DNA from 3 places in the Paenibacillus sp. FSL F4-0236 genome. Region 3 is predicted to be linked to each of the others. Evidence: riboswitches for the same ligand, from Rfam matches in the RefSeq annotation. Region 3 holds a riboswitch; each other region holds the start of a gene.
The links. A riboswitch is a leader RNA that binds a small molecule or an ion and turns the genes downstream of it on or off. The one in region 3 is predicted to bind cobalamin.
Positions count from the first base shown of each region.

Region 1: linked by a shared signal. The riboswitch ahead of NSQ29_RS23535 (S-layer homology domain-containing protein) and the one ahead of metE (5-methyltetrahydropteroyltriglutamate--homocysteine S-methyltransferase) in region 3 are both predicted to bind cobalamin.
Region 2: linked by a shared signal. The riboswitch ahead of NSQ29_RS25030 (anaerobic ribonucleoside triphosphate reductase) and the one ahead of metE (5-methyltetrahydropteroyltriglutamate--homocysteine S-methyltransferase) in region 3 are both predicted to bind cobalamin.

Region 1 is NZ_JBBOBK010000001.1:5,251,719-5,253,989, reverse strand. It holds gene NSQ29_RS23540 (hypothetical protein) at 113-691, shown strand; cobalamin riboswitch at 783-983, shown strand; gene NSQ29_RS23535 (S-layer homology domain-containing protein) at 1,149-2,271, shown strand, end outside.
Region 2 is NZ_JBBOBK010000001.1:5,597,630-5,599,900, forward strand. It holds gene NSQ29_RS25015 (N-acetylmuramoyl-L-alanine amidase) at 1-37, opposite strand, end outside; tRNA gene NSQ29_RS25020 (tRNA-Thr) at 2-73, opposite strand; gene NSQ29_RS25025 (MTH1187 family thiamine-binding protein) at 169-477, opposite strand; cobalamin riboswitch at 852-1,086, shown strand; gene NSQ29_RS25030 (anaerobic ribonucleoside triphosphate reductase) at 1,304-2,271, shown strand, end outside.
Region 3 is NZ_JBBOBK010000001.1:975,841-978,111, reverse strand. It holds gene metE (5-methyltetrahydropteroyltriglutamate--homocysteine S-methyltransferase) at 1-836, opposite strand, end outside; cobalamin riboswitch at 970-1,175, opposite strand; gene NSQ29_RS04410 (undecaprenyl-diphosphate phosphatase) at 1,434-2,271, opposite strand, start outside.

The DNA.
Region 1 (2,271 bases), 4.3 Mb from region 3:
TTACCGAATACCCTAACATAAAATAATTTCAACGAGTACCTTACTAATTTGTGGTAAATTCATATATGAATTAGTGATTTGCAGTGTTTCCAAAGTTATGGAGGGCAATCCAGTGAGCAGATTTCATTACATAGGCTCGGCTACAGAGCTTCCGTTAGGAGAAAGAGGCAGTGTACCGTCAGCAAAGACATATAATGAAGTGAAAAATTCCCCGGAGTATAAGAAACAAAGAGAGGCTCTGCGCCTGCAAGGCATAATTCCTTTGGATGACATCGCAGATCTATCTCATTTAAGAGATGAGGACTGTCTTGTATACGACTCGGAAGAAGATGCAGCGGGTATTTTTATAGAGGAACTTGGGTATTGGAACGATGAGATTCGCAAGCATTTTCGGAGTCCATATGTGTACCGGATTTCACCGAATTGGGGCGGCTTCTCTGTATCCCCTAAGCTAAAAGATACTCTACCGGGATCATATAACGCCTCACTCAAGTGTTGTCGGGAGTTATTTAGGCTTATGACAGATTATGGGGTATCTGGTGCCGAGTTTGAGCTTTATACATGCTGGGCTGAGGAAGAAGGGCTCCCACGTAATAAAAAGTATGATCGAATCTTTGATTTGGCCTCTTTGTCACTGGAGGATGGTTTTGAGTTGAGAGAAAAAGAGTATATTGTGGTTAAAATGATTTGATATTCAATAGGATTATCGCTAACTACTCGTTATACAAAAAACAAATATTGCATGACAAAAGCATATATATTAGATATGATGAAGCATGGAAAAATTAATATTAGCAATAGGTGCCAATTATGAATGTTTCGGAAATACAATCATAGATTGGTTAAATGGAAAGCGGGTGTGAATCCCGCACGGTCCCGCCGCTGTGAAAGAGGAGTCCTTGCAAGGTACCACTGGGAAACTGGGAAGGTAGCAAGGGTGATGATACTTGAGCCAGAATATCTGCCTATTTCTGATACACCGTTAAACTCTACGAGCGATAGAGAGGTGTTTGATATAGTATATGCCTGCTATTGTTGCGGTTCACTATCTTAAACCTCTTGACGTTATGTTGAGTGGTTTTTTTGTAGTGCTATGAAAGTTTATTCTGTTTTTTAACATAGGAAGAGAAGGGAAGGGTTATGGAAACATGAAGAAAAATAAGTTTTTAGCTTGGTTACTTATTGTAGCAGTATTTATCACGACGTTCTCTACAAGTGTAATCCCGGCTCATGCGAATGAAGCAATTGCCGATAGTGCAGTTGTAACAACAGAGGTTGATCAAGCTCTAGTAGAGCAGATTAATGCGCTAGTACAAGAGCCAGATACAGAGAAGCCTACGATTTCAATAGAAGGTATACAAGATAAACAGGAAGTATCCAGTAAAGATGTAAGCTTCAAAGTAGTGGTTACAGACAATGTCTATAAAGACATTATTCCAGTAGTAAAGCTGAACCAAGTCGTTCTGTCAGCTACTAATGGTGAGTACAAAGCATCTCTAAACCCAGGTAGTAACGTAATCGCAGTAACAGCTATAGATGGCGCAGGAAACAAAGCAGATAATGTAACCTATCAGGTTACTTATAAAATCACTGCTAAAGAACAGTTAGATAAAAGCTTGGCCTACATCGTTAACACCGTAAAGAATCCTTCATTTGGAACAGGTAGCGGAGAATGGTCGATTCTTTCTCTAGCACGTGCGAACTACAAAGTACCTAACGGTTATTACAATCTCTATTACAACAATGTAGCTACGCGAATAGCAACGATAATTAAGGATGGAAAACTCGACGCTAGTAAAAGCACAGAGAATTCCAGAGCCATTCTAGGACTTACCTCTATCGGAAAAGATATCACGAATGTTGCAGGTCATGATCTAAGAAATGCACTCGCTGATTATCAATATATTCAGAAGCAAGGGAACAACGGTCCCATATTTGCTCTGATTGCACTAGATAGTCATAACTACGAGATTCCAGTATTATTCCCTGATCCTGATGAGAAGGGAGTTATATATCAAAGCACAAGAGAAAACCTGGTTCAGTACATCTTAGATAGAGAAGTTAAAAAAGGTGCAGCAGATGCCGGGGGCTGGGCTTTAGGTGTAACCAAAGCCGACGTCGATATGACCGGGATGGCGATGCAAGCACTTGCGCCTTATTACGCAAAGGATCCTAATGTAAAAGCTGCCGTGGATCGGGCGATTGCATGGTTATCGAGTGTACAAAATGCTCAAGGCGGATTTACAAGCTGGGGAAGCACAAGCAGTGAGA
Region 2 (2,271 bases), 4.6 Mb from region 3:
ATGCTGGTGAAGGGAATTGAACCCCCGGCCTACGCATTACGAGTGCGTTGCTCTACCCCTGAGCTACACCAGCTTAAGGCTGATTTTTCTGTCAAACAAAAAATATTATACAACTTTCAGCCAGAAACGCAAGCCTATTTCTCCCTATTTCCCTACTCTCCCAAACTGCTATTCCACCTGTAGTTTACGCTCCACAGACTCCAGCTTTCCACGGCTAGTGGAGGGTTTATCGCGGCGGTCGTCTATTTTAAGTGAGGTAGAGACACGCTCTGCACCTGCGGCAAAAGGAGACTCGTGCAGCGCTTCGACTGCAGCAAAAATACGCTGAAGAGGCCCTTCGATGATTGTACCCATGGATGTAAGCTCATAAGTAATCCCTTCTACCGTCTTCAGCACTCGCTGCATATCCGCAACATAGCTGCTAAGGCTCGTACTACCTGTTCCAATCGGAATAACGGTTACTTCAGCAATAGGCATGAGAATACCTCCTCGGAATTTTAAAGTATGTGTCTCCTTCTATTGTAACAACTCCACCGCTCTCCCACAAATGATCTCAGCTTTATTATGCCCCTTCTTCTTTCCCCAAAATTCTCCGAAATATGACTTTCGCCACAAGTATTTTTTCTAACATGAATTCTAGGGTCATCTGCACTACATTTATGGACTCTTTGTGGCATCTTTTCGGAAAATTTATGAATCATTTTTTATATGCCTGTGGATCAATTGTGGATTACTTATGGACAGCCTGTGGATCATTTGTGGAGTACTTTTGAAGAACCCGCTCCCCGCGCGGGTTTTCTAAAAAACTGTTTACAAACACAACATCTTGGGTTATTTTTATCTAACGACAACAAAATATAGTGGAGACAGGCGCTTTGATCCTTTATCGGAATTAGAGCTTAATAGGGAAGTACGGTGAAAATCCGCTGCGGTCCCGCCACTGTAACCGGATGCCCCTTACAAGCTTTTAGAAGCTTAAGATGGGCAGATCTCCTGGCAGAAGCCACTGAGGGGTAAGAGCCCCCTTGGGAAGGCGCTGAGAGGTCCTACGGAAGCCAGGAGACCTGCCTGTTTCGACGACACCAACTATGAGTGCCTGCGAGGAACAGGAACGGTGTCCGCATGCGGTCATCTTCTTAGAGGCCACTACAAATATCTGTGTGGATATTTACATAACGCATCGGGCATTTTCTGCCATCCTCGCTAGAGGATGCTTTTTTTATGAGATCACAATGAATATACGGCCGCTTATGCGGCCCCACTTCTTAATGATAGGACGATAGACTGAGAGGAGAGCTATACAATGACGTTGTTGGAGAGACAATTTAACGGTACAACAAATGCACGAGAAGTTCTTTTAGAAGAGCTCATTGATTTAGGACGCGATATTATCGACAGCCGGGATTTGGACCTGCTGCGCGAGAATGCCAATTTGAACGGAGAGAGTTTCTCCGGTAAAATGAGCAAGTTCGGCAGTGAATATTCAAAATGGTACGCCCGCAACTTTACGATGCCGCCGCAGCTAGTGCAAGCCATTGATGACAATGTCGTCTATGTGCATGATCTGGATCAATACGCAATCGGAACGACTAACTGCATTTTTATCCCGTTTGATAAGCTTCTCCGCGAAGGCTTCAACACCGGCAACGGCAGTGTTCGTCCTCCGAACTCCATAATGACAGCTATGTCACTGGTAGCAATTATTTTTCAATCCCAGCAAAATGCTCAATATGGCGGCGTATCCGCCAATAAGCTCGACAATGATCTGGCACCTTATGTAACCAAATCCTTCGCTAAGCTGTTCCGCAAGGGTCTGGATTATTTTGATGAGGGACAAGCTAATCAATCTTTGGGCGAGATTACAATGAGCCGGACCGATCTGGCGGAGTTATATCCAAAAGCGTTCCGTTTTGCACTAAAGGAAACCGAAATCGAAACCCTGCAAGCGGCTGAAAGTATGGTACATAATCTCAATACCATGTCCAGCCGATCCGGTGGGCAAATTCCGTTTACCAGCATCAATTATGGTACTTGTACTTCACCAGAAGGTCAGCTTGTGATCAGCTCCCTGCTAACAGCAACGATGAACGGACTTGGCAGCGGAGAAACACCTGTGTTCCCGATTCAAATCTTCAAATGCAAGCAAGGAGTCAATCAACAGCAAGGCGATCCTAACTATGAATTGTTCCTAAAAGCGGCGGATTGTTCTGCACGCAGACTATATCCAAACTTCGCTAATCTGGACGCTCCGCTCAACTTGCAGTATTATGA
Region 3 (2,271 bases):
TTCGTCCCGCCATCATGGACAAAATCGAGACCTAAACCTTGCACCGGAAGCTTGAACAGTGCCTCCAGCGGTTCAGCAGCTTCAAAGTAAGTCTGCAGAATAATATTTAATCCAGGCACGGATTCAGCAATTTCTGTGTAAATCGAGTGAAGTAAGGATAATTCTGATTCATTTATTCCTGTAACAATCGCTGGTTCATCAATTTGTACCCAGCTTACTCCTTCTTGCTTCAGTTCCTGCAACAGCTGAACGTAAACCGGAAGAAACCGAGCAGCAATCTTCGCAATATCCGCAGATGCAAATCCTTTTGACAACTTAAGGAATGTATAAAGGCCTAAAACCACAGGTTTACCCTCAATTCCCGCTTGGGACTTGGCAAAACGATAAGCAGCCAGTGGTTTATTCTCGGTCAGACGCGGCGTTTGTGCACCGATCTCTGGAACGATGTAATGATAGTTCGTATTGAACCATTTAGTCATCTCGCAAGCGGTAGCCTCAGCATTTCCTCTAGCCATCGCAAAATAAAGATCAAGCCCAATATCGCCACCATCATACGCATAACGTGGAGGTACGATCCCGAACATTACAGCTGTATCTAGCACATGATCGTAGAACGTAAAATCATTTACCGGAATTAAATCAATTCCTGCCTCCTGCTGAGTCTTCAAATGCTGAAGCTGAATTCCTGTCATTTCAGTACGGAACGCTTCCTCATTTATTTTTCCCGCCCAGAAGGCTTCCAACGTTTTCTTCCACTCGCGGTTTTTTCCGATTCTTGGATAGCCAAGATTGCTTACTTTTACTTTGTTCGTCACTTTGCAGCTCCCCTTCTCCATCTTCTTATTTTGGACTCGATATCACTTGCATTCCTTTAAAAAAGAGCGCCCTTCCCTAAAAAAGTCAAAGGGAAAGACGCCCATAATATACCTATGGTTAACGTCTAACACCTTCCTATCCTCCGTAGGTGAAGCAGTGCTGTTGAAACAGGCAGGTCTCCTGGCTAGCGGTGTCAGCATCCTTAGCAGTCTTCCCAGCAGTAGTAAATTGCCAGTGACATATGTTGCTATGGACTCTTCCGTTACAGTGGCGGGACCGCATCGGCTTCAAACCGAATTTCCCTATTAAGCCTACCGAATTACTAATTTCCGGCAAGCACCTGTCTCCGATATTGTCAAGCTAAAACGCCTTCGGTGTCCTTATACGGACGGTAGGCGTTTATGCGAGAATTATAAGAAAGTATTTCGTGATACTTATACTTTCTTATCATCCATAAGCTAAAACGCCTTCAGCGTCCTTTTAAGGACGGTAAGCGTTTATGCGAGAATTATAAGGATAAAGTGAGTGTCTTAAATCTGATGTCATCATACGTGAAAGCCCCCGTCATCTGCAATAGATTACGGGGGCTTTTGTTATATCGATTCCTTATAACGGATTTAGAAAAACACGAAATATACTACTGCAGCAAGTACTATGCGATATATAGCAAATGGTAAAAGCTTAATCCGGTTGATCAATTTCAAGAAGAAACGCATCGATAATAGTGCAAATACAAAGGCACTGATAAAGCCTGCAATGAAGAACGGCAGGGCATCGATGGTGAAATATTGCCAGTTCTTCATCAGTGAGAGTAAACTGGCGCCTGCCATGATTGGAACAGCCATAATAAACGTGAAATCAGCAGCAGCGCGATGACTCATACCCAGAAGAACACCACCAGAAATCGTCGACCCGGAACGAGAAAATCCCGGCCACAAGGAGAAGCACTGGACCAGACCAACACCTAGCGCCTGCTTATATGTAATCTGATCGACACTCTCCGTTTGAATCTTCTTTGGTCCGAATAGATCCGCAATAATCATTAATACAGCACCGACTACTAGACCGATTAACACGGTGGATGTAGAGAATAAATGCTCGTCAATATAATCATTAAACAGAACCCCCAGCACGCCTGCTGGCACTAAACCTACAAGCACCTGTGTAAGCTTCAGGTGGCCGCCTTTTTCAAGCTGTGGTTGTTGCTCGGTTACAGGATCCAACTGCTTGCGGCTGAAGTGCTTTAAGCCCAGCAATTCAATGAACCTATTTCTAAAAATAACTACAACTGCTAATATTGACCCCAGCTGTATAACCACTTTGAACGTATTGGCCGTATATTGCCCAAATAACTCTGTCGATTTTAACCACATATCATCAACAATAATCATATGACCTGTGGAGGATACCGGAGCAAATTCAGTCAATCCTTCAACAATTCCCAAAATAATAGCT